One region of the Cellvibrio polysaccharolyticus genome, then DNA from elsewhere that is predicted to be linked to it. Evidence: predicted binding sites of a transcription regulator. Region 1 holds the regulator's gene; each other region holds the start of a gene.
The links. The regulator PhoB, encoded in region 1, activates phosphate uptake and scavenging genes when phosphate is short. The targets are predictions, from matches to a motif close to TGTCATAAANNTGTAACA.

Region 2: a site for PhoB is predicted at 4,597-4,614, ahead of C4F51_RS03765 (porin). Genes of this name have one in related genera too.
Region 3: a site for PhoB is predicted at 3,930-3,947, ahead of C4F51_RS03330 (TIGR00153 family protein). Genes of this name have one in related genera too.

What each region holds. Positions count from the first base shown of each region.
Region 1 covers NZ_PRDL01000001.1:4,116,120-4,124,366, reverse strand. The annotation lists gene rho (transcription termination factor Rho) at 1-1,137, opposite strand, end outside; gene trxA (thioredoxin TrxA) at 1,501-1,851, opposite strand; gene C4F51_RS17395 (ATP-binding protein) at 2,007-4,382, opposite strand; gene phoR (phosphate regulon sensor histidine kinase PhoR) at 4,499-5,782, opposite strand; gene phoB (phosphate regulon transcriptional regulator PhoB) at 5,951-6,649, opposite strand; gene ubiA (4-hydroxybenzoate octaprenyltransferase) at 6,751-7,647, opposite strand; gene C4F51_RS17375 (chorismate--pyruvate lyase family protein) at 7,700-8,247, opposite strand, start outside.
Region 2 covers NZ_PRDL01000001.1:854,822-863,068, forward strand. The annotation lists gene pstC (phosphate ABC transporter permease subunit PstC) at 134-1,513, shown strand; gene pstA (phosphate ABC transporter permease PstA) at 1,517-2,878, shown strand; gene pstB (phosphate ABC transporter ATP-binding protein PstB) at 2,944-3,726, shown strand; gene phoU (phosphate signaling complex protein PhoU) at 3,784-4,503, shown strand; gene C4F51_RS03765 (porin) at 4,704-5,741, shown strand; gene C4F51_RS03770 (bifunctional metallophosphatase/5'-nucleotidase) at 6,101-8,107, shown strand.
Region 3 covers NZ_PRDL01000001.1:742,242-750,488, forward strand. The annotation lists gene C4F51_RS03320 (TonB-dependent receptor) at 1-1,217, opposite strand, end outside; gene C4F51_RS03325 (inorganic phosphate transporter) at 1,853-3,127, opposite strand; gene C4F51_RS03330 (TIGR00153 family protein) at 3,158-3,838, opposite strand; gene C4F51_RS03335 (GspE/PulE family protein) at 4,123-5,898, shown strand; gene glnE (bifunctional [glutamate--ammonia ligase]-adenylyl-L-tyrosine phosphorylase/[glutamate--ammonia-ligase] adenylyltransferase) at 6,013-8,247, shown strand, end outside.

The DNA.
Region 1 (8,247 bases):
ACGTTGTAATTCATCTTCTTTCATCAGCAGCTCTTCACGGCGAGTGCCGGAACGACGCACGTTGATGGCCGGGTAAATACGCTTCTCGGCAATTTTACGATCCAGGTGCAACTCGAGGTTACCGGTACCTTTAAATTCTTCGTAAATCACTTCGTCCATTTTTGAGCCGGTATCGACCAGTGCGGTAGCGATAATGCTCAGGCTGCCGCCTTCTTCAATGTTACGCGCGGCACCAAAGAAACGCTTGGGGCGTTCCAGTGCATGTGCATCCACACCACCGGTGAGTACTTTACCGGAAGACGGAATAACGGTGTTGTAAGCACGCGCCAGACGAGTCACCGAGTCGAGCAAAATAATCACGTCTTTTTTGTGTTCAACCAGACGCTTGGCGCGTTCGATAACCATGTCGGCTACCTGAACGTGGCGTGCTGGCGGCTCATCAAAGGTAGAGGCAACCACTTCGCCGCGTACCGAACGCTGCATCTCGGTCACTTCTTCCGGACGCTCGTCAATCAGCAATACGATCAGGTGGCATTCCGGATTGTTGCGAGTAATTGCCTGGGCAATATTCTGCATCATGATGGTCTTACCGGCTTTGGGCGGTGCCACAATCAGGCCGCGCTGGCCTTTACCGATAGGAGCAATCAGATCAATGATTCTGCCGGTGAGATCTTCGGTGGAACCGTTACCGGCTTCCAGTACAAGACGCTCATCAGGAAAGAGTGGTGTCAGGTTTTCAAAAAGAATTTTATTGCGGGAATTTTCAGGCTTGTCGAAATTGATTTCGTTAACTTTCAACAGGGCAAAATAACGTTCACCTTCTTTCGGTGGGCGAATCTTTCCGGAAATAGTGTCGCCAGTGCGGAGATTAAAGCGGCGGATCTGGCTGGGTGAAACGTAGATGTCATCGGGGCCTGCAAGGTAGGAACTGTCTGCCGAACGTAAAAAACCAAAACCATCGACAAGAATTTCCAGAACACCATCGCCGTAAATATCCTCGCCACTTTTCGCGTGTCGCTTGAGGATATTGAAAATAATATCCTGTTTGCGAGATCGGGCCATACTTTCGAGGCCCATTTCACTGGCAATGTTAATAAGGTCTTCAATAGATTTGGCTTTTAGATCAGTAAGATTCATACACTGGGACTTTGTAGTAAGTAATTGAATTGATGCGGGATTGTCGTTGGGCTGTAATGTGTTTGTTATCGAGCGATCATTGCTGTTATTCGGTTCGCTGGCGATGAAAAGTTCCCTCGCTGATGAGGCCTGCTGCAGAATGGGAAAAAGGCTGGAGGTGGCGCTGGGGCCTCAATCTGGGCTGTTGCAGGTAACCGTGAGATATTCCGGGTTGTCCGAATCAGAAGAGTTGGAAAAGAGATTTTTTCAATCGCTGGCCAGAGTTAAAGCAAACTCGGATGCGCTGAGTATAGCGATACTTTTTGGCCACTGTAAAGAAAAATCGGGCTGGTATTGTGAATCAGCCCGATTTTTTTGCAGCTATTAGACAACGCTGTCGATGAAGTCTACCAGTTGGGTGCGTGACAGAGCGCCAACCTTGGTGGCTTCAACATTGCCGCCTTTGAAAATGATCAGGGTAGGGATGCCGCGGATGTTGAACTTGGCCGGGGTTTCCTTGTGATCATCAACGTTAACTTTGGCAATTTTGATTTTGCCCGCGTACTGTCCGGCCAGTTCGTCCAGCACCGGTGCGATCATTTTACAAGGGCCGCACCAGGGGGCCCAGAAATCAACCAATACCGGAACATCGGAATTTAAAACGTCGGCAGCAAAGCTGGCGTCGGTGACGTGAATGATGGCATCGCTACTCATAAAACTAAATCTCCCAGCCATAACGGCTACTGGTTGGCCTGGTCTCGAATGTTCGCAGGATTGTCGGGAATCATAAGGATTGCAGGAATGCCAGGCAAGGGGCAAAAAGCAATCGGTATCATAAATTGAGACAATGGCACCCGATGCGCCCATTGTTTTCGGCTTGCTGCACCCTGTCAGGGCGTCGATCGGCGGCCGGGATGAATGCGCTGGATAGCGCTGCGCAACGCGTGCAGCGTGACCGGTTTTGACAGGCAATCATCCATACCGCAGCCAAAGATGGCATCGCGGTGCTCCACCATCGCATGCGCGGTAAGCGCCATAATAGGTTGCGCCGGCAGCCCCAGTTGCTGCTCGTGCTTGCGGATATGGCGGGTTGCATCGAAACCGTCCATCTCCGGCATTTCGCAGTCCATCAGGATCAAATCAAAGGGTTGGGGAGCGGCTTGCACCGCCTCCAGGGCTTGCAAGCCGTTGTGCACAACCAGCGGTTGAATATTCAGTTTTTGTAACAGGCCGGTGATGACCATACGGTTTACGGTGTTGTCTTCGGCGACCAGCACACGCAGGGCCGCCGGCACACTGACGTCTTCAGGTTCGTGAATAGCAACCGGGTGCGGGTTGGGAGTAATCATCGCGTACCAGGCTTGTTCAAGCGTGCTGAAAAACAGCGGCTTGCGCAATTGCCGATGAAACAGTGTCGCGGCGCGCGGCGTCAGCTCGTTATCGTGATCAGACAAGAGCATCAGAATAATGCCGGGCGATCGTTGCAGAATGGTTTCCAGTGCGTCGACAATGTTTTCGTCGGCGCAGAAACTGTCCTGAATAACAACGCAATTGGGTGTGACGGTGATATCCTTCAGGTACCCCAGAGCTTGGGCAATATCGGTGGTCTGTTGCAAATGAATATGACGCAGGCGAGCGTGTTCCTGAAAAAAATTTTGCAGCGGCGGATGCGTATCGAGCACCAGTAACTGTTTTCCGGCAAGGGCATTCACCGGTACTGTACCGGTAGCGGTGGAGCCGCTGCGGGTATTTTTATTAAAGCGGGCGGTCAGGCGGAAAGTGGAACCATTTTCCGGGGTACTGGTGACGTTGATGTCGCCTTCCATTAAAGCAGAAAGACTTTTGCAAATAGCCAGCCCCAGACCGGTGCCGCCATATTTGCGGGTAGTTGATGCATCGGCCTGATGAAAAGATTCAAAAATAGTTTCCATCGCTTTGGCATCAATACCGATGCCGCTGTCGGCAATAAGAAATTCCAGCACAACATCGTCACTGGTTTGTCGCAACGGTTTTACTTGCAGGCTGATAAAACCTTGCCGGGTAAATTTGAAGGCATTGCCCAGCAAATTAATAATAATCTGGCGCAGCCGTGTGGGGTCGCCCTGCAAATAAATAGGCGTGGTCGGCCACAGGCCACCAAAAAAATCGAGCTTCTGTTTGCTGGCGGTTGCGCCGAATAATTGCAGGCAATCGCGCAATAATTCTTCGAGGTTGAACTCCACTTGCTCCAGCTGCAACTTGCCCGCTTCAATCTTTGAATAATCGAGAATGTCGTTGATGATGGTGAGCAGGTTTTCACCGGAGCGATAAATGACATCCACATAATGTTGCTGCTGCTCATTCAGCGGCGTATCGCGCAGCATTTCCAGCATGCCGATAACCCCGTTCATCGGGGTGCGAATTTCGTGGCTCATGGTGGCCAGAAATTGGCTTTTTGCCCGGCTGGATTCTTCTGCCGCTTGTTGTTGGCGGCGGGTTTCCAGCCGCTCCTGTTTCTCCGAGCGCAACGCCAGTTCCATGGTTTGCCGCTGCTCAATGTCTTCCAGCAGTGTTTCACGCATGTGATTGATCGCGTCCACCACATTGTCGAGTTCGTCGCTGGTGGGGTCGATTTTTATGCGCCGCAGTTTTAGCGGCGTGTCGAGGTTTTGCAGATGTAATTGCCGGGTGTACCAGGCAATACTTTTCATGTGGCGGGTTAATAAGGTGTACACCAGCCATAAAATAAAAAAGGAAATCAGCAGCGTTTTTGCGGTTTGTACCGCGGCTATAAAAATTGCCCGTTCACGCAATTTATCGTAAATACTTTCGAGGCTCGCGGTAATGACCAGCGAACCGAGCACTTGCGGCGTGGTACTGCTGTCTTCATAGATCAGCGGATATTGCCGCACCAGAAAACGGCCCGGCCTTTTTTCAATATCGTCGGCGGAATAGCGGCCGGTGCTGGCGCTGCGAATTTGTGCGGTGTTGTTCCAGTCCTGCCAGTTGACCTGCACCTGAATAACATCGTCAACATCCAGCAGGCTTTCAATTTGAATGTCGAGTTGTTCCTGATCAAAACCCCAGAGGCTTTTGGTAATGCTGGCGAGGCTGCTGTTGCGTACCTGGTCGAGACGTTTTTCGAGTGAGCCTACGTCGTCGTGGTAGCTGGTGTAGAGTTGAAACAGGATGGCAATGAGGGTAATCACCGAGCTGGATAAAATGATCAGCCCCAGCAATCGTGCCGCAATCGGATTGTCCTTGAAGTAGCTGCTGATCGATACCATGATTGTCCCGGATTGAACGGGCAAAAGTGCCTGAAGTTATCGGCGGTTTTCTGTTTGCCGTTGTCCGCCTGACGATGACGGGCGCGGCGAAGATTCAGAAACCGTCCAACTTGTTATTAACGCTGGATCTCCCTCGGGAATTCACAGGTAAACACGCTGCCTTTGCCTGGTTCACTGCTGATCTTGAGTTCAGCATCATGACGAAGCAACACGTGTTTGACAATGGCCAGGCCGAGTCCGGTGCCACCGGTTCCGCTGTTGCGGCTGGCGTCGACGCGGTAGAAGCGTTCGGTCAGCCGGGGGATGTGTTTTTGCTCGATGCCGGGGCCGTTATCCGTCACTGAAAAATACAGCCGGGATTTGTCCTGCCAGAGCTTCATGGCAATGGTGCCCTGTTCCGGGGTGTACTTGACGGCATTGATCACCAGGTTGGAAAAGGCGCTGTGCAATTCCTTTTCATTGCCCGACAGGTATAAGTCCGGCTCGCATTCGAGCAGAATTTGCTGCGACTTTTCACTGCCCAGCGCCATGGCTTCCGAGCGAATCACCGCCAGCATCGGCCCCAGCGCAATATTTTTGAGGTTCACGCCGCTGTCGGTGGTTTCCAGTTGGGAGAGCAGCAGCAGATCGTTGATCAGCAAGGCCATCCGCCGCGCCTGTTGTTGCATTTGTTGCAGCGGTCTATCCCACGCCGGTTTGTCATTGTGGTCTGCGAGGGTTTCCAGATAACCGTTAATTACCGTGAGCGGGGTGCGCAGTTCGTGGGATACGTTGGCGACGAAGTCCTGCCGCATTTGTTCAAGGTTATGAATGCGGGTGACATCGCGAACCACGATAAGCCGTTCGTTTTTACCGAAACGGGTGATCTGGAATTGCAGCTGTTTGGAGTTGAAACGCGGTGAGGGCAGTTCCAGCGGGTCGCTGTATTCGCCGCTTTCAAAATAACTGACGAAGCGGGGGTGGCGAACAAAGTTGATCACCGACAAACCCTGGTCGCGGGCGTGAAAACCCAGCAAGCGCTGCGCCGCCGGGTTCCAGAAATCGAGATGGCCGCGTTGATCCAGCAAAATAACACCATCGCGCAGGGCGCTGGTGGTTTCCTGAATGCGGTTGACGACCGCCTGCAGTTCCTGTTTTTCGTGCTGATGGCGGCGTTGTAAATGGTAAATGCTGTCGAAAATATCGCCCCACAGGCCGTCGGTTTCCGGCGGGTGTTCGGCTTCGTCACTGCGCGCCAGCCAGATATGCAGGCGGCGCATTTGCCACAGTAGCCAGCCAATGTAGGCAACGCCGGCCAGCACCAGACAAACCGCCAGCGCACCACTGAGCCAGCCGATGATCATGGCAATTATCATCAGCCATGCCAGGCGTTTGAGTTCAGCGTAAAAGCCCTGACGCAAGATTCCGTAACCTCGTCAATAAATCGAAAATAAAAAGCCGCTCCGGCAGATCCTCACCGGAACTTGCTGCTGAACTTTGCCGGTGGAACTTCCCTGCGGACATTCCCGCGCGCTTCCCCGGCAGGATTTTCCTGAGCCGTCGCTCAATAACCGGCGCTGTTTGCCCGGTTAGAGATCAATGCGGGTAGAAAAACGGTAGCCGGTGCCGCGCACAGTCTGGACAAGGTTTTCATGATTATCCACCGTCAGCGCTTTGCGCAAGCGGCGAATGTGTACATCCACGGTGCGCTCTTCCACATACACATTGCCGCCCCAGACGTGATCCAGCAATTGGCTGCGGGTGTAGGCGCGCTCCTGATGGGTGAGGAAAAATTCCAGCAGGCGGTATTCGGTAGGGCCCATGTCGACCGGTTGTTCGTGAATGGTGACACGGTGGCTGATGGGATCAAGGCAAAGGCCTTTTACGATGATCGGCTGACCGTTGATTTGCGGGTCGGCGCGGCGCAGCACGGCTTTGAGCCGGGCGACCAGTTCGCGTGGAGAGAAAGGCTTGGTGATGTAATCATCCGCGCCAACATCCAGCCCCTGAATTTTATTGTCTTCCTCACCTTTGGCGGTGAGCATGATGATCGGAATATCCGCGGTTACTTCGTCGCGTTTCAGGCGTCTGGCCAATTCCAGCCCGGTGGTGCCGGGCATCATCCAGTCAAGTAGTAGCAAATCCGGTTTTTCATCCACTACCAGCGCGTGGGCATCCTGTGCATTCCCTGCTTCAAGGCAATTGTAATCGGCCATTTCCAGTGCAACGCGCAACATGTCGCGGATTGCCGGCTCGTCATCAACGATAAGAATTTTGCGGCCGCTCATAAAGTCACCTGAAGTTGTCAAACATGTAAGAGTTACAGGATTATTAAATAAAGCCTGTGTTACACAATTATGACAAGGGCTGATGATTTATGCTTTTAACGCTATTGGAGCAATAAATCTATCGCAATTGCTGCAAAAATAATCATACCGACATAATTATTGTGCAGAAATGCCTTGAAGCAGGCCTCGCGCTCGCGAAAACGAATTAGTATTTGTTGCCAGATAAAGCAGCCGGCAACTAGTACCAGCCCGCAATAATAAACGCCACCCAGCTCAAAACGGCCACCGACCAGCACCAGGGTATAAAGCGTCATCAGCTGTAATACACCGGTAATCAAACGGTCCTGATCGCCAAACAAGACCGCCGTGGATTTAACGCCAATTTTAATATCGTCATCGCGATCGACCATGGCGTAGAAAGTGTCATAAACCACCGTCCAGAGAATCACCGCCAGGTACAACAGCCAGACATCTTCGCCGAGGTTGCCGCGCTGTGCGGCAAACGCCATCGGCACCGCCCAGGCGAAAGCCGCGCCCAGCACAACTTGTGGCAGATGGGTGTAGCGCTTCATAAACGGATAGGTAAAGGCCAGCGCCAGGCCGCCCACCGACAGTTGCACGGTGAAACTGTCAGTGAACAGCACCAGCATAAACGCCACCAGACAGAGCGCCACAAACAAACCAATGGCTTCACGGCTGCTGACTTCGCCGGTGGCGAGCGGGCGTTCACGGGTGCGTTTAACCTGGCCGTCAATGCGGCGGTCAGCGAAGTCGTTAATCACACAGCCGGCGGAACGCATGACAAAAACGCCCAGCGTAAAAATCACCAATAAATCCCAGCGCGGAAAACCGCCCGCCGCCAGCCACAGCGCCCACAGTGTTGGCCAGAGTAATAACAGCGAGCCGATTGGGCGATTCAGACGGGTGAGGCGAATGTATTGGGCGGCTTTAACGCGCCAGATGGCGGCGGTGGCCGGTGTTTTTTGTAGGGGAGCCATAAAAGTTTCCGACAGAAGGCGTAAATGGCAGTGCGCGCACTGCATCGGCGGGCTACTTTGCCACGGATGACCGATCAGGTGAAGAGACGGGGTCGCTATCCTGGTACAAGGCGGTGAAGTGATCGAGGAAGACTTCGCTGACCAGCAATGGCCGGTTGTCGAGGCGAAACACCGAGCGCCGGCCCCACAAGGGTTGTTCGCCCTGCAATGCCGGCGGCAGGTAGCGGTTGCCTTTGCCAAAACAGGCAATCACGACCGGGCTGCGTTCCAGTTGCGGATGTTTGAAGAGAAACTTCCCCAACGGCTGGTTGCCCTGTTTGCGCAGCCGTCGCAAGCGCCCCGTGAGGCTGGTGAGCGGCAATACGCTGCGGGCAAAAACCCAGGGTTGCCGGTGGCCGCGCAAGACCACTTCGCGGATCAGCGCCAAGCCAGGTCTGCGCATCGCCAGCGCCTGTTGTTCTTCACGGGTGGGGATGCCGCGAAACTGACGCACAATCTGCACATCAAACTGCCCTTCGCTGAGCGCAATCAGACGCGCGGTGAGCGAGGTTTCATTGAGTAACCAGGTTTGCAGCGGCAGGGGCGGGCGGTTTTGCGGGG
Region 2 (8,247 bases), 3.3 Mb from region 1:
CCGGTTTTATGCACGCTCCAAAAAGAGAACTGCCGGTCAGTTCTCTTTTTGCTTTCTGTCTGAAACAGGTAATAAGCCACGATAGAAAGAACAGCGTCTGAGTTAATCAGACTGTTTCGTCCTCGGAGAGAATATGGGAAACCTATCACTAATAATTGCTCTGCTGGTATTGATGGTTATTGGTTACCAGCTGGGTATGGTGCGCAGTCGCCGGGTTGCAGCGGCCAATCGCACATTAATAATGCATTCAAGACCACAACACTACGGCATGATGGTAGCGCTCTGGTCAATATTGCCGGCATTTTTTGTATTTTTATTATGGAACTGGGTATCGCCCGGGTTGATTAACAGCATGGTAGCGGCACAGTTACCAGTAGATATCGCGGCACAGACCGACGAAGCCACGCGCGTTGCCCTGCGCAGAATTGAAAACCTCGCTAATAACTTTGGCATTGTTGCCGACGCTGCTCCCTGGGAGTTGTCGTCAGCCGAATACATGAGTGCCCTCCAGAAAAAAAGCGCACTGCTATTAACCGCACTGATGTCGGCGGTGGTTGCTTTTGGTTTGGTGATGAGCATTAAAAAAATTGCCCCGCCATTACGCGCCCGTCACCAAATAGAATTTTTTATGAAAGTGATGCTGGTGATTTGCTCCACCATCGCCATCCTCACTACCATCGGTATCGTATTGTCGATGGTGGGCGAAACACTGAAATTTTTCAGTTTTGTATCGCCGGTCGATTTCTTTTTTGGTACCACCTGGAACCCGCGCTTTTCTACCGTTGGTGTCGGCGAGCAAGGCAGCTTTGGTTTAATCCCCTTGTTGTCCGGTACCTTACTGGTAGCGATCATTGCGCTGCTGGTAGCCATTCCCCTCGGTTTGATGGTTGCCATTTATCTTGCTGAATATGCGCCGGCACGTTTACGAAATACCGCCAAGCCGATTATCGAAGTACTGGCCGGTATTCCTACTATTGTTTACGGCTTTTTTGCGCTGGTCACTGTGGGGCCATTCCTGCGAGATCTGGGCGGATTCATCGGTCTGGATATTCGCGCAACCTCGGCACTTACCGCTGGTGTAGTGATGGGCATGATGATTATTCCTTTTATCTCGTCGCTCACTGACGACATTCTCACGCAGGTTCCAAAAACGCTTCGCGATGGTTCGCTGGGTCTGGGTGCTACCAAATCCGAAACCATTCGCCGTGTGGTATTGCCCGCTGCTTTGCCAGGTATTGTTGGCGCTGTGTTGCTGGCGGCGAGTCGTGCGATTGGTGAAACGATGATTGTCGTTATGGCCGCAGGCAATAGCCCTGCGCTTACTGCCAACCCTTTCGAAGCTGTGTCGACCGTTACCGTCACTATTGTTAACCAGCTCACCGGCGATAACGACTTCGCCAGCCCGCAATCGCTGGTTGCCTTTGCATTGGGCCTGACGCTGTTCGTAATTACCTTGCTGCTCAACGTTGTGGCTTTGGTCATCGTTCGTAAATACCGTGAACAATACGAGTAACTTATGACTACTTCTGAAAACACATCCGCGTCTTCCGGGCGTCAGGCTCGCCAGAAAGTTGCTGCATCACTGACTCGAAGACACCGCCAGGAAAAACTGTTTCGTGGTATGGGCTTTGCTGCCGTTGTGATCAGTCTCTTGCTGGTTGCTTTATTATTCATCAATATTTTTTCCAAAGGCTTACCGGCCTTTTGGCAATCAACCGTCACTCTGGATATTTATTTTGACCCGGAAATTATTAGCATCTCTGAAAAGCCGGTACAGCAAACCGGCGAGTCGGATAACAATTTCAGGCAGCGTTATATCGATTGGCAAACTGAAGTAGGCTTTATCAACTTCAACCGTTTGATTACCGATGCCTTGCAAAAAGTTATTCCGGATGTCGGCAACAATACCCGCGACTTGCAGCGTATCGTTACCTCGGCAGAGCGTTTTGCATTGCGGGATATGATAGTTAATGACCCGTCATTGATTGGCCAAACCCGCAAGCTGGGTTTGCTTACCGATGCCAATATCGACGTGTGGTTAAAAGGCAATATTGACCGCAGCCTGCCGGATGCCCAGCAGCAGTTGAGCCCCAAGGTGCGTGAGTGGTCTGATTATCTTTCAGCGCAGGGAATCATCCAGAATAAATTCAGCTTTTCGCTATTCATGAATACCGACTCCCGCAGCTCGCTGGCGTCTGCCGGTTTGGCCGGTGCATTTATGGGCTCGCTGTTTATGATGTTGATTGTGATTATATTATCGGTGCCGATGGGTGTGGCGGCAGCCATTTACCTGGAAGAATTTGCGCCAAAAAATAGAATTACCGATCTGGTTGAAGTGAATATCAATAACCTTGCGGCCGTGCCTTCTATCGTATTCGGTCTGTTAGGTGCATCGGTATTTATCGGCTGGTTTAACCTGCCGATGTCGGCACCGGTGGTGGGTGGTCTGGTGCTGTCGTTGATGACTTTGCCAACGGTTATTATCGCTACACGTTCAACGCTTAAAGCCATTCCTCCTTCGATTCGTCAGGCCGCGCTGGGTCTTGGTGCCTCGAAAATGCAATCGATTTTCCATCATGTGTTACCGCTGGCCATTCCCGGCATTCTTACCGGTGCTATTCTCGGTGTTGCACAGGCGCTGGGTGAAACGGCTCCGCTGCTGTTGATTGGCATGAAGTCTTTTGTGGCCTCGGTGCCGTCTACCCCTTTTGAGCAATCTACCGCCTTACCGGTGCAGATATTCCTGTGGCAAGGAAATGAACTGCGTAACTTCTTCGAGGCGCGCACTTCAGCTGCAATTATTGTGTTGTTGATTATGATGATCTCACTCAATGCGCTGGCTATCTGGCTGCGCAAAAAATATGAAACCCGGTGGTAATCATGAACATATCACTTGCAAAATCAACCTTGAAACAACCGACAGATACTATGGTGGATACACCTATGAGTGCACTGACTAGCCCGGAAAGCCAATTGAAATTGACCGCGTTAAACGTAAAAGTATTTTACGGTGCGAATGAAGCCTTGCATGGCATCAGCATGGATGTAAAAGAAAATGAAGTGGTGGCTTTTATCGGCCCGTCAGGCTGCGGAAAGTCAACTTTCCTGCGCTGCCTGAACCGTATGAACGACACCATTGATGGCTGCCGCGTTGAAGGGCAAATCAAACTGGATGGCGCCGACATCTATGATCACTCACTGGACGTGGTACAGCTGCGCGCCCAGGTGGGTATGGTGTTTCAAAAACCCAACCCCTTCCCCAAATCCATCTATGAAAATATTGCCTACGGTCCGCGCTTGCATGGCCTGGCAGAGAAAAAAGTGGAGCTGGATGAAATTGTCGAATCCAGCCTGCGCCGTGCCGGTTTGTGGAATGAAGTAAAAGACCGTCTGCATCAGCCTGGCACCGGCTTGTCCGGTGGTCAGCAACAGCGTTTGTGTATCGCCCGTACCATTGCAGTAAGCCCTGAAGTTATTCTGATGGACGAACCCTGTTCAGCGTTGGACCCGATTGCCACATCTATTATTGAAGAGCTGATTGATGAGCTGAAGCAGAACTTCACCATCGTCATGGTTACTCACAATATGCAGCAGGCCGCGCGGGTGTCTGACCGCACCGCCTTCTTTCATATGGGTGATTTGATCGAAATTGGTAACACCGCTGAATTGTTTACCAACCCGAAAAACAAACGCACAGAAGATTACATTACCGGCCGCTACGGTTAATACCCTTGCGATTCTGTTTCATAACAAGCCATTTTCAGTTTTTGACAGGAAATAATTATGTTGCAAAGTAAAATTGCCGGGCACTATTCGCAGGCCTACGATACCCAGTTACACGGTATTGTGATTCGTGTGTTGGAAATGTGCAGTTTGGTAAAAAAACAGTTGGACGATGCCTTGTCGGCATTTATCGACGGTGACAGGGAGTTGGCGCAACGTGTGGTTGATACCGATCGCCGCGTCAATACCTATGAAGTGGATATTGATGAGCACTGTATTGATATTCTGGTACGCCGCCAACCAGCCGCTTCCGATTTGCGTCTGGTACTGACAATTCTGAAAATTATCAATGATATCGAACGTATTGGTGACCTGGCAGAAAGTATCGCCCGGCATGTGCTGCAGGAATCCGGCGAGCGCCCCAATAGCGCGCAGATCAATGACATTGAAGAAATGGGTACACGTACCCGCATCATGTTGCGACAAGCACTGGAATCTTTTGAAAAGATGGATGCGGCTGATGCGCTGGATGTGTTGCAGCAAGACAAAGCGATTGATAATGACTACGCCCGTATTCTTCGCCACAGTTTGACTTATATGCTGGAAGACACTCGCCAGATCGGTCGCTCTATGGAAATTATCTGGGTGGCTCGTGCGCTGGAGCGCGTGGGTGATCATGCGCGCAATATTTGTCAATACAGTATTTTCCTCAGTAAAGGCTACAACGTTACGCATTCCAGTGATGATGAAATGAAAAATATTATCTCGGGTAACGACTGATTTATTCGCTATAGTTTCTTCCTCTCCAATCGGATGGTCTTGCGGTGCACTGTGAAAATAGTGCGCCGCTTTTTTTTATTAAAAATATTTCATTGTCATCATTTTGTAATCGCAGAGTCACTGCTTTGTCATCTTTGCCTTCGATACTAGCCCCCGTTGAGCACACACCCATTAGAAATGATTAATGTCGGAGAGTTAGTATGAAATCCAAGAAACTGAATTTTATCGCGGCTGCAGTAATTTCCACACTGTGCGTTCCTGTAATGGCTGCTGATGTAACTATTTATGGTCGTGCGCATTTGTCTCTGGATTCTCTGGACGATGGCGTAGACAGCGGTACCAATGTATCCAGCAACTCCAGCCGCATCGGTTTTAAAGCCAGCACCAAACTGGAAAACAATCTGGAAGCTTTCATGCAGATCGAACAAAACGTTCGCTTTGATGAAGGTTCAGGTAACTGGGCTTCGCGTGACAGCTTTGTAGGTTTGCGTGGCGATTTCGGTACCGTACGTATTGGTCAGTTCGACACTCCGTTGAAAGTGGTTCGCGGTAAAGTAGACATGTTCGGTGACCGTCTTGGTGATATCCGTAACCTGACTCGTACCAGCACCAGCGGTGCCACCAACGCCAACATCGGTAACGTTTTTGATGAGCGTTACAAAAACGGCGTAGCTTACACCTCACCAAAATTCAGCAACTTTACTGTTGATGTGCACTACACGCCGCACAACGGTACTGGCGCTACCAACGACAACGTTCTGGAATCCTGGAGCTTGTCCGGTGCTTATGAAGCCAACGGTTTCTACGCTGCCATTGCTTACGAAACCTTTGAAGGCGCTAACGGCCTTGACCCTAACGCCATCCGCGTTGGCTTGTACTACGATCTGACCAGCGAATTCCGTTTGGCAGGTATGTTCCAGACCGCTAGCGATGTTCCTGGTGGTGACCGTGATGTATTCGGTGTGGGCGCAAGCTACAAGCTGGGTGATATCACTCTGCGCAGCCAGGTTTACGTTGCTGACGAAAACGATCTGGATGAGAGTGGTGCAACCATGTTCGTTATCGGTGCAGATTATAAACTCGGTAAAGACGTAACTACCTACGTTGCTTACGGTGTTACTTCTAACGATGAAAATGCTGCATTCCGTGTAAGTGCCGGTGGTCGTGATACCGCACTGGCAGCTGTACCGGGTGAAGATACTACCGGTCTTTCTCTGGGTGTAATGTACAACTTCTAATTGCATGCGCTGTTAATCATGTGACTGGATTGGCAACGGACTGCCGCAATGGATTGCACACCTCCCCCAAACCCCGGTTGCTTTTGCAGTCGGGGTTTTCTTTTTCAACGTGAAAAATGGCAATGTTTGCGTGACGATTGGCTATGAGATTCGTAAAGTAAAACGAATCACTGTAGTGAGCGCGCACAAATTTTTTCATATTTTCGTGCCCGGCAGAGCGCAAAGCAATGCTGCTCTCAGTATAAGCTTCGTCATAAAACCATCACGCTTTAACTCTATATTCCTTGGCGTCCTCTCGTAGATAAAACATCTGCCAATTTGTAAATCACTCACCTTATGGAGTTCAAGGCGTGAAACTAATGAAAACTCTCCCGGTAAAAACATCAAAATACTTAATTCCTTTATCTCTGGCGCTGGTGTTGTCTGCCTGTGGTGGCGACAACGACCGTGATGTGCGCGACCTGCGTAAGAATCTCAACGAAGCGCAAGACGAAATTACCGATCTCGAAAAGCGTCTGAACGAATTGCAAAATCCGGGCGCTGGCGTGCGTGCACCGCTTAAGGTGACCATTCTTCATATGAATGACCATCACTCACATATCGCACCGGAAACCTTTTCCTACAGTGTGTCGGGTCTGGGCCTCGCTGCTCGTACCGGCACTAATGCAGAACTCAGCAGTGTTTCGGTAACCTACGGCGGCTTTCCGATGCTGGTGTCGTTGTTTGATCGTCTTGCTGCACAGTCAGTAAATCCGGTAAAAATTCACGCTGGCGATGCGGTTACCGGTACCTTGTATTACTCGTTGTTTAATGGCGCTGCCGATGCGGCGATGATGAATCAGGTTTGCTTTGATGCCTTTGCGCTGGGTAATCATGAATTTGATAACGGCGATGTCGGGCTCGCCAATTTTCTGGATGATCTGAAGTCCGGTGCTTGTAATACAGCGGTGCTGGCGGCCAACGTCAAACCGGGTGCCAACTCGGCCATTAGTGATGGTTATATTCAGCCTTACATGATCCGCGAAGTGCAGGGACAAAAAGTAGGCTTTATCGGTATTGATATTGCGGATAAAACCAAAAATTCTTCAAAGCCGGACGCGGATACACAATTTCTGGATGAAGCGACCACCGCACAACATTACATTGATGAACTGCGCGGGCAGGGCGTGAATAAAATTGTGCTGGTTACGCATTATCAATATGAAAACGATAAATTGCTGGCATCACAATTGAGCGGTGTTGATGTGATTGTTGGTGGCGACTCTCACTCGTTGCTGGGTGGTGAAAGTTTTAAAAGCCTCGGTTTCAATCCGGTAGGTGAATACCCCACGATCACCAAAAACCGCGATGGCGATACCGTATGTATTGTACAAGCCTGGGAATATGGCCACCTGCTTGGCAAGCTTGAAGTCAGCTTTGACGCAGATGGTAAAGTAGCTGCCTGTAACGGCATGCCTTATATGCCGGTAGCCGACAATTTTACTTACACCCATGGCGCCGGCGATATTCGTACCTTGAGCGCAAGCGATGCATTTAAAGTTCGTCAGCAAATTACCAAATTGCCTGAGGTCGTTGCAGTCGTGCCGGACGCCACCACTGAAAACCTGTTGAGTGTTTACAATGAAGAAGTCAGTGTGCTTGAGCAGCAGGTGATTGGTACTACCGCGGACAATCTTTGTCTGGTGCGTTTTCCGGGTGAAAGCCGTTCCACCATTTGTAACGCCAGCGAAACGAGCGAGTATGGCAGTGATATCTCCAACATCATCGCCAAAGCCTTTATGACGGTTACCCCGACAGCAGATATTGCCATTCAAAACGGCGGTGGTGTGCGTGTTGATGTAGCGGCTGGCGATATCACCTTTGCGGAAGCGGTAAACGTGTTGCCGTTTACCAATACACTGGTTACGCTGGAATTGACCGGTGCACAAATTAAAGCCGTATTGGAAGATGCCATGAGCAGCGCACTGCGTGTTGGTGGCTCCAGCGGCTCTTATCCTTACGCTTCAGGTTTGCGCTATCACGTTAACGCGTCAGCCGCTGAGGGTTCGCGCATCTCCAATATTGAAGTGAATCCTCGAGTCAGTGGTGACTGGGCTGCCATTAACACTACCGCCACTTACACCGTAGTTACCAATGACTTTATTGCCGCCGGTCAGGATGGCTACGCTACCTTCGGCGGGCTCTACGATGCCGGCCTGTATGTGAATACCTTTACCTTGTACACCCAGGCGTTTATCAGTTACATCACCCGGTTGACGGCCAATGGCGACGTGCTGACCAAACTGCCAGCCAGCGAATACAGCACACAGCAATATATCGGTCGCGATGGTTGCAATCACTCGCTGGAAAATTGCAGCGGGTATTAGTAGCTGCGGCAAACCTGTCATGCGTGATTGATTGGGTGGCTGCAAGTGTTTGACGTTAATCGGGCACTTGCAGTCTGAAAATTTCGTTGTTATTTTTCATCTCAAAAATTGCAGGCTCTATATTTTGAGCCTGCAATTCC
Region 3 (8,247 bases), 3.4 Mb from region 1:
TCGCCTTCGGTGTAACCATGGCGCATGTTGGAATTTGCCGTTGCCCGGGTTAGCCGCACCTGCCCGGTGAGCGCGCCGCCGTTGTCGAAATTCAGCTCAAGGTTGGCGTTTTCCGATTTTTCCAGGTTGTAGTTGGTTTGCGAAAAAGACTGCAAGCGGTTGGGGAAAACATTGAAGGTGTTGGCGGTGCGCCAGTTTTGAATGTTGCCGTTACTGTCTTGTACGGTGAATTCCTTATCGAGAAATTTACCTTCCGGTACGTAAAGGTAATCACTGAACGACTGCCAGCGGTTGTTCATGGAGAAGCCGGCACGGCGGTTGTAACGCTCCTGTTTGCTGTAGAAATAATCAGCAACCAGCTCAATGCCATCGGTCAGCTGCGCCTGAAATGAAGCATTCAGGCCATCGCGATTACGTTCTTCCGCTTTGTGAAATGCACCGAAACCCTGGGGAGAAACGTGGTAAATGCCCGGGTTTATCTCGGGTACATTGTTGTAGTGGTTGTTGTAGGTGGCACCGATGCCACCATTTTCAGATGAGTCAAAGTAACCGTTGTAATCGGAGGCGAGATTTTTTTCGGTGGTAACCGCGCTGATCACGAAACCGTAGGTGTCGTTATTCCAGCCGACCAGAGCGTTAACCGACGGGTCGGTTTCCTTGCTGATGGAGCCCCGGTCAAATTCTGCAGCACCGGCAAAGGTCCAGCCTTCGTCCAGATCAAAAGGGCGGCGGGTTTTCAGGTTGATGCTGCCGGAAATACCCTGCGCATTCAGCGAGGCGAGTGGTGATTTGTAGACGTCGGCACCGGAAAATAGCTGCGAAGGCAAATCGCCAAAATCGGCGCCCGAGCTATCAATGGTAGTGGCGCTGAGGAAAGTTTCGCCATTCAATGAGGTGGCGACATTGGACAGGCCGCGAATTTGCACCGGGCCACCCTCACCGGCGGTACGCTCGATTTGAATGCCGGGGATGCGCTGCAAGGAGTCGGAAATGGTCGAGTCGGGCAGTTTGCCAATGTCTTCTGCCGAGATGGCGTCGACCACCGAGGCTGCATCGCGTTTGATGTTAACGGCGTTCAGCTGGGATGCATAAACCCCGGTAACCACCAGCTCTTCGACCGGTTGCTCCTGCGCCTGTGAATAACCCGAGGTGAGCAGGCAGGCCGAAATGGCGGAGGTCAGAATTTTTTTGTGTAACGCCCTGGGAGTAGCGTTCATAGGTAATCCTCTTGATAGTCATAGGTACTGCTTGAAAATTCACAAATCAGCTACCGGCAATAAGGCTTTTTATTGAATGCTGCCCAGGAAACCCCTTGAGGTTTCACCGCTGTTTTTTTCGAAGTACTGAAAATACAGCCTGTTCTGGTGCAGCATTTTTTAGGATTTGTTCAGCCGCGTATTTTTTACGCCGACCAGACAACGTTGTCAATTTGGTGTGTTGTTTCGCGGAGATTAATGTGCCATTTGCTGAGGCATATAAGCACCGTATATTTTTATCTTATTGTTTTTTATATAAATTTATTTTTATATTCTTTTTGTAAAGTATTGATAACGAAATGACAACGTTGTTGTTGTGGTCTGATTTTTAACCGTTCAGGTGCTGCTCCTGAAAAGAGCAGGCGAGCATGATGTTGGTGCACAGGGTGGGGGTTATGAGGTTGGTTGGTCACTGGCGGGAGGCGCAGCGGCGGGCATTCGGGTGGAAAAACATACCAGAGTGAAGTGATCGCGATAATCAGGCGGTTTAACGGTTTAACGGTTTAACGGTGTTGTGGGCGATGATCGGGTGGCAGGAGATGCTGTGCAAGGAAAACCGGGCGGCTGCAAATCTCTGCAGCCGCCCGTTGGGCGTATCAGGTGAAAACGCCTTTGAAGAAAAAGAAAAACAGAATGGAAAGTCCGGCACCGGCGGGCAGGGTAATAATCCATGACAGGAAGATTTTGCCAATAACACCCAGGTTCAAGGCGCCAATACCGCGCGCCAGGCCAACACCCAGTACCGCGCCCACCAGGGTGTGCGTGGTAGACAACGGCATACCGGTTCCCGAGGCGACAATCACCGTGGCTGCGGCTGCCATCTCTGCGGCAAAGCCGCGGCTCGGCGTCAGTTCGGTGATTTTTTTGCCGATGGTCATGATCACTTTCCAGCCGTAGGTCAGCAGGCCAATCACGATACCGACTGCGCCCAGTAATAATACCCACGAGGGCACGGGGGAGGACGCGTGTACTTCTCCGGAATTAATAATGTCGATTACCGCCGCCATAGGGCCAACAGCGTTCGATACATCGTTGGAGCCGTGTGCAAACGCCATGGCACAGGCAGTAAAAATCATCAGAATGCCAAACACGCGCTCAACGCTGGCATAGCGGTTTTCAGCGTCGGCAGCGGCATCTCGGGTAACTCGACGCAATAGCATAACGCCAACACCGGTAACTATTCCCGCAACCACTAATGCAATAAGCGTGCTTTGGCCAAAAGTGAATTGTATGCCCGAGTCCTTCAGAACATGGCTTAACCCTTTCAGTATTGTCACCATGGAAATCAGGAAGCCAACCGCAAACATATAAAAAGGGATGTAACGTTTGGCGTTGGTAAACGGATCTTCGGTATCAAGAATGAGATGTTGCACCGAGCGGAAAATCCAGAATGCTATAAAGCCTGCAATGACTGGAGATATAACCCAGCTGGACACAATGGAGGTTACCGAGCTCCAGGCAACGGCATCCATCGATATACCTACCGCCGCAAAACCGATAATTGCTCCTACCAGTGAGTGGGTAGTAGACACCGGCCAGCCCATGATACTGGCCAGTAGTAGCCAGCAGCCGGCAGCCAGCAAGGACGATAGCATCCCGAACACCAGCAAATCGGGTTTGTCATTCATGAACTCGGAGTTGACGATACCGCTGCGAATCGTTGCGGTTACTTCACCGCCGGCCAGGTAAGCACCGAGAAATTCAAACACCATGGCCACACAGATGGCTTGGCGCATGGTCAGAGCACGGGAGCCCACGGAGGTGCCCATAGCGTTGGCGACGTCATTGGCGCCGATACCCCACGCCATAAACACGCCAAAGACACAGGCCAGAATAAGTAAAATGTGGCCGTATTCAGCAATCACGGACATTGGTTGTATTCCTCTGGAGGGAAGGGAAGGTTATCGCGCCAGCAGCAGTTGAAAGCGGCCGCCCACGTCGTGGGAGCGATTGGAGAGATCCCCGATCCAGTCAATGACGCTGTACAGGAACATGACTTCGACAGGAGGGAGGTTGTTTTCCAGTTTAAAAAGAGATGAACGCAGGCTGATTTCCAGTTTATCTGCCTGTTGTTCGAGGTTGTCGAGGTCTTGAATCATTCGCTCTACAACCGTTAGTTCGCGATCGCTGAAGCCTGTTTCCAGCAGACTGTCGAGTTCGTTGATCGCTTTCAATGCCTGTTCCGCTGTACGTACACCTGACTGGACGAATTCCAGGGTTTGCTGGTGCATGACATCGGGAATTACCATTCTGCGCCCCAGCACAATACCGGCGATATCCTTGGCGCGGTTGGCGATGCGGTCTTGCATGGTGAGCAATTCGAGTAAATCAGTACGGGGGACGGGCAGGAAGAGACTTTTGGGGAGTTGCAGGCGGAGCTGCTTTTTAAGGTCGTCGGCTTTGTGTTCCCAGTCAATAATTCGCTGTTGCACACTGGTGGCCTTCTCCCAGTCGCCTGCCATCACTGCTTCGAAGAAGTCCGGCAGTTCAATCACCGCCTTGACGGCAGTCGCCATGTGCGCTTGCAGCGGTTTGATAGGAGAGCGGCCAAACAGGTTGGAAAACGGGTTGGAAATAGGCATGGTAATCAATCCCCTTCAGGAAACGCCGTAAAGTAGTGCCCGCGAAAATGTGCGCAGTATAAAAACATCATTGGCGAAGGTCACGCAGGATTTTTACATATTTATGACACTGGCAGGGTGTTCAAGCCGGGTGATGTCTGCTAAAGACACCAACCGGGAGTGTTATGCGCGCCGGTGAGCAGATACAATCCTGTCAATCCAATGTAGCTGCTGTTTGGCGGTAGCTTGCAGGGGCGCGATTGATTTTGGCGCGGCTCTCCTTAATGACTCGGGAATCGTTAGTAATGACACAGGTGGTGGCTTTTCAGGGAGTGCTGGATTTACGGCGTTTGATCACCGATCTGGTGGCGGATCACCGCCTCCGGTCGGAGGATGCCAATTTGCTGCTGGGCGCCTCGCGCACCCGCGAGCAGGCGGTAATGAACCCGCTGGCGTATATCGCCAGCCAGAATCTTGATGACCAGGCTAACCCCGGTCGCACGCTGAACGACGATGTATTGACCGCGTGGCTGGCCGAAAAAGCCGGTTTGCCGGTGTTTCATATCGACCCGCTGAAAATAGATGTGGGTGCGGTTACTTCGGTCATGTCTTACGCCTATGCCAAGCGCCATGAAATCCTCTGCGTGCAAGTTACCAATGAGCATGTAGTCATCGCCTGCGCCCAGCCCTTTGTGGGTGGCTGGGAGCCGCAAATCGAGCACATTGCTCGCAAACCGGTGCGCCGGGTGTTTGCCAACCCGGCGGATATCGTCCGTCATACCATCGAATTTTATACGCTTGCCCGTTCAGTCAGTCGCGCCAGTGGTGGGCAATCTGCCTCGGCGGTCACCAACTTTGAGCAGCTGGTCGAACTGGGGCAAGCCACCGACCCGGACGCCAATGATCAGCACATCGTCAAGATTGTGGATTGGTTGCTGCAATATGCGTACGACCAGCGTGCCAGCGACATTCATATTGAGCCGCGCCGTCAGGTGGGCCGCATTCGCTTTCGCATCGATGGCGTGTTGCACAATGTGTACGAGCTGCCAGCCAATGTTTCCATGGCGGTAACCAACCGTTTCAAGGTGCTATCGCGCATGAATATCGCCGAAAAGCGCAAACCCCAGGATGGTCGCATCAAAACCCGCCGCGCTGACGACAGCGAAGTGGAGTTGCGTATCTCCACCTTGCCCACCGCCTTTGGTGAAAAGCTGGTCATGCGTATTTTCGACCCGGACGTGCTGCTGCGCAGCTTTGCTGACCTTGGTCTGATCGGTGAGGATTACCAGCGCTGGCGCAGTATGCTGGATCGCCCCAACGGCATCGTGCTGGTCACCGGCCCCACCGGTTCCGGTAAAACCACCACCCTTTATTCCTCGCTGCGGCAAATCTCCACGCCGGAGGTGAATGTCAGCACCATTGAAGATCCCATCGAAATGGTGGAAGAGTCCTTTAACCAGACCCAGGTGCATCACAAAATCGGCCTGGATTTCGCCGCCGGTATCCGCAGCCTGATGCGTCAGGACCCGGACATTATTATGGTGGGCGAGATTCGCGACCTGGAAACGGCGCAGATGGCGGTGCAGGCGGCGCTGACCGGTCACCTGGTGTTGTCCACGGTTCACACCAACGATGCGCCAGCCACCGTGGCGCGATTGCTGGACCTCGGTATTCCTTCCTATTTAATCAATGCCACGCTGCTGGGGGTGATGGCGCAGCGTCTGGTGCGCACCTTGTGCCCGCATTGCAAAACGGAAGATCAGATGCCGGTGGATGACTGGCAACAACTGGTGTCGCCGTGGAAAGTTAATCCTCCGGCAAAAATCTATCGCCCGGTCGGCTGCCTTGAATGCCGCAATACCGGCTATCTTGGGCGTCAGGGGTTGTATGAAATTCTGGTGTTGTCCGAGACCATCAAGGAAAACGTGACCGCACAATGCAACTTGCAAAATCTCCGGCGTCAGGCCATGAAAGAGGGCATGCGTACCTTGCGCCTGTCCGGCGCGCAAAAAATTGCCGCCGGTTTGACTACCCTGGAGGAGGTCTTGCGAGTGGCGCCGCCGCTGGAAAAAAACAGTTAATTGACATTGTCGCGGTGCCGCCCGGGTTCGAAAGCGGCATCATAAGCGTGTAGTTGAGCCTTCTCGTGGCTAAAGCCACCAGTGGTCGAATTTATATATAAAGGTGCGTTGTTGATGTTACTTCCCGAATCTGTGCCTGAGTTTTTACGTGAGCCGGTCAGCAGTGTGTTGCTGCGCTTGCAGTCCACCGCAGACGAAGCGCTGCTGCAATCCTTCAGAGAGCAGCCTGGGCTGGAAGAGCAGTTGGCTCGAGCGCTTATTGGTAGCGATTATCTTGCTCAATTGCTGATGCGCCAGCCGACATTGCTGCAAACCCTGGTGGTGCAGGGAGAAACCGCGCAGCGCCCCGGTGATGCCGTTTATGAAGCATTTATTCAAGCTGCACGGGACGCGGTTAGCGATGCCGAGCTGGATGTTTTGTTGCGCCGGTTTCGCCAGCGCATTATGGCCGGGGTCATCTGGCGGGATTTGAATCGCCTGTTGCCGATGACCGAAACCACCGCCGAACTGTCGCGTCTGGCAGATACCACCATTCAAGTGGGTGCCGATTGGCACTACCGTCAATTGGTAGCCAGTTACGGCACGCCGATTGGTAAATACAGTGGCACGCCGCAATCTTTTGTGGTGTTGGGGATGGGCAAGCTGGGTGCACATGAGCTCAATTTGTCATCCGATATTGATTTGATCTTTACCTTTCCGGAAACCGGTGAAACCCGCGATGGCCCGAAAAGTATCGACAACCAGGCCTTCTTTATTCGCCTCGGCCAGCGGGTTATTAAAAGCCTGGATGCCCGCACCGCCGATGATTTTGTTTTCCGGGTAGATATGCGCTTGCGCCCGCACGGGCAAAGCGGCGCGCTGGTGCTGAACTACGACGCCATGGAAGATTACTACCAGACGCAAGGGCGTGACTGGGAGCGCTACGCCATGATCAAGGCGCGGGTAGTCGCGGTGTCCGGTGGGCAGGAACCGCAGCAGGACGCCGAGCGTTTGATGGCGCTGCTCTTTCCATTCACCTACCGCCAATATATTGATTTCAGCGTCATTGAAGCGTTGCGCTCGATGAAAAGCCTTATCGCCCGCCAAGTGCAACGCAAAGGTATGAACCTCGATGTGAAGCTGGGCGAAGGCGGCATTCGTGAAATTGAATTTGTGGTACAGGCATTCCAGCTGATTCGTGGCGGGCGTGAGCCACGCTTGCGCGAGCGGCAGGTAGGCAAGATGCTGGCGATTCTGGCGGATGAAAATTATCTGCCGGCAGCGGCGACCAGTGCGTTGCAAGCCGCTTATACCTTTCTGCGTAACACCGAACACGCGTTGCAGGCCTGGCAGGATCAGCAAACCCAGGCGCTGCCGGAAGACGAGCTCGCCCAGGCGCGCCTCGCCTGGGTGATGGGCTTTAATGCCTGGCCGGATTTCCTGCACGCGCTGAATCAACACCGGGCCCGCGTCACCGTAGAGTTTCGCGCAGTCATTGCCGCACCGGCGGATGACAGCGCCGATGAGCGGGATGAAAGCGAGGCTTTCGTCGGCTTGTGGGACGGCAGCGTTCAGGAAGAAGAGGCGCGCGAGCTGATTGAAAAATTCGCCCCTGGCGACAGCGATGCCTTATTGCAGTGGTTACAGCAAACCCGCGACAGCCGTGCGGTCAGCAATATGCAAGCCAGCAGCCGCACTCGGCTGGATGCCTTTGTGCCGCGCTTGCTGGCGATGCTGGCCCGATTGGCGGGCACCGCGGAGCTGCCCTCCGGTGTGGCCGAGACCTTTCATCGGGTCATTCCATTAATGGAAGCGATTGCCCGACGCAGCGCCTACTTTGTTTTATTGATTGAAAACCCCACGGCCTTGCATCAACTGGTGAAGTTATGTTCTGCCAGCCCCTGGATTGCCGATCAGCTCAGTCATCACCCGGCGCTGCTGGACGAATTGTTAACGCCGGAAAGCCTCTACGCGCCGCCCGACAAAAACGCCTTGCGGGATGATCTGCGCCGCGAAACCCTGCGCTTGTCATGGGATGATCTTGAAGGCCACATGGAAACCTTGCGCTACTTCCGTTCCGCTCACGCCTTGCGCGTTGCCGCGACCGAAGTCACCGGTGCGCTGCCGCTGATGAAGGTCAGCGATTACCTCACCTACATTGCCGAAGTGATTCTGGAGCATGTGCTGCAATTGTCGTGGCAGCAAATGGTGTTGCGCCATGGCGCTCCCGGACAGGCAGGCGGCGGTGCAGAAACGTTGCCCAATATGGTTATTATCGGCTACGGCAAGCTGGGTGGTATCGAGCTGGGGCACGGCTCGGATCTGGATCTGGTGTTTTTACACAATGCCTCGCCCACCTTGTCCACCGAT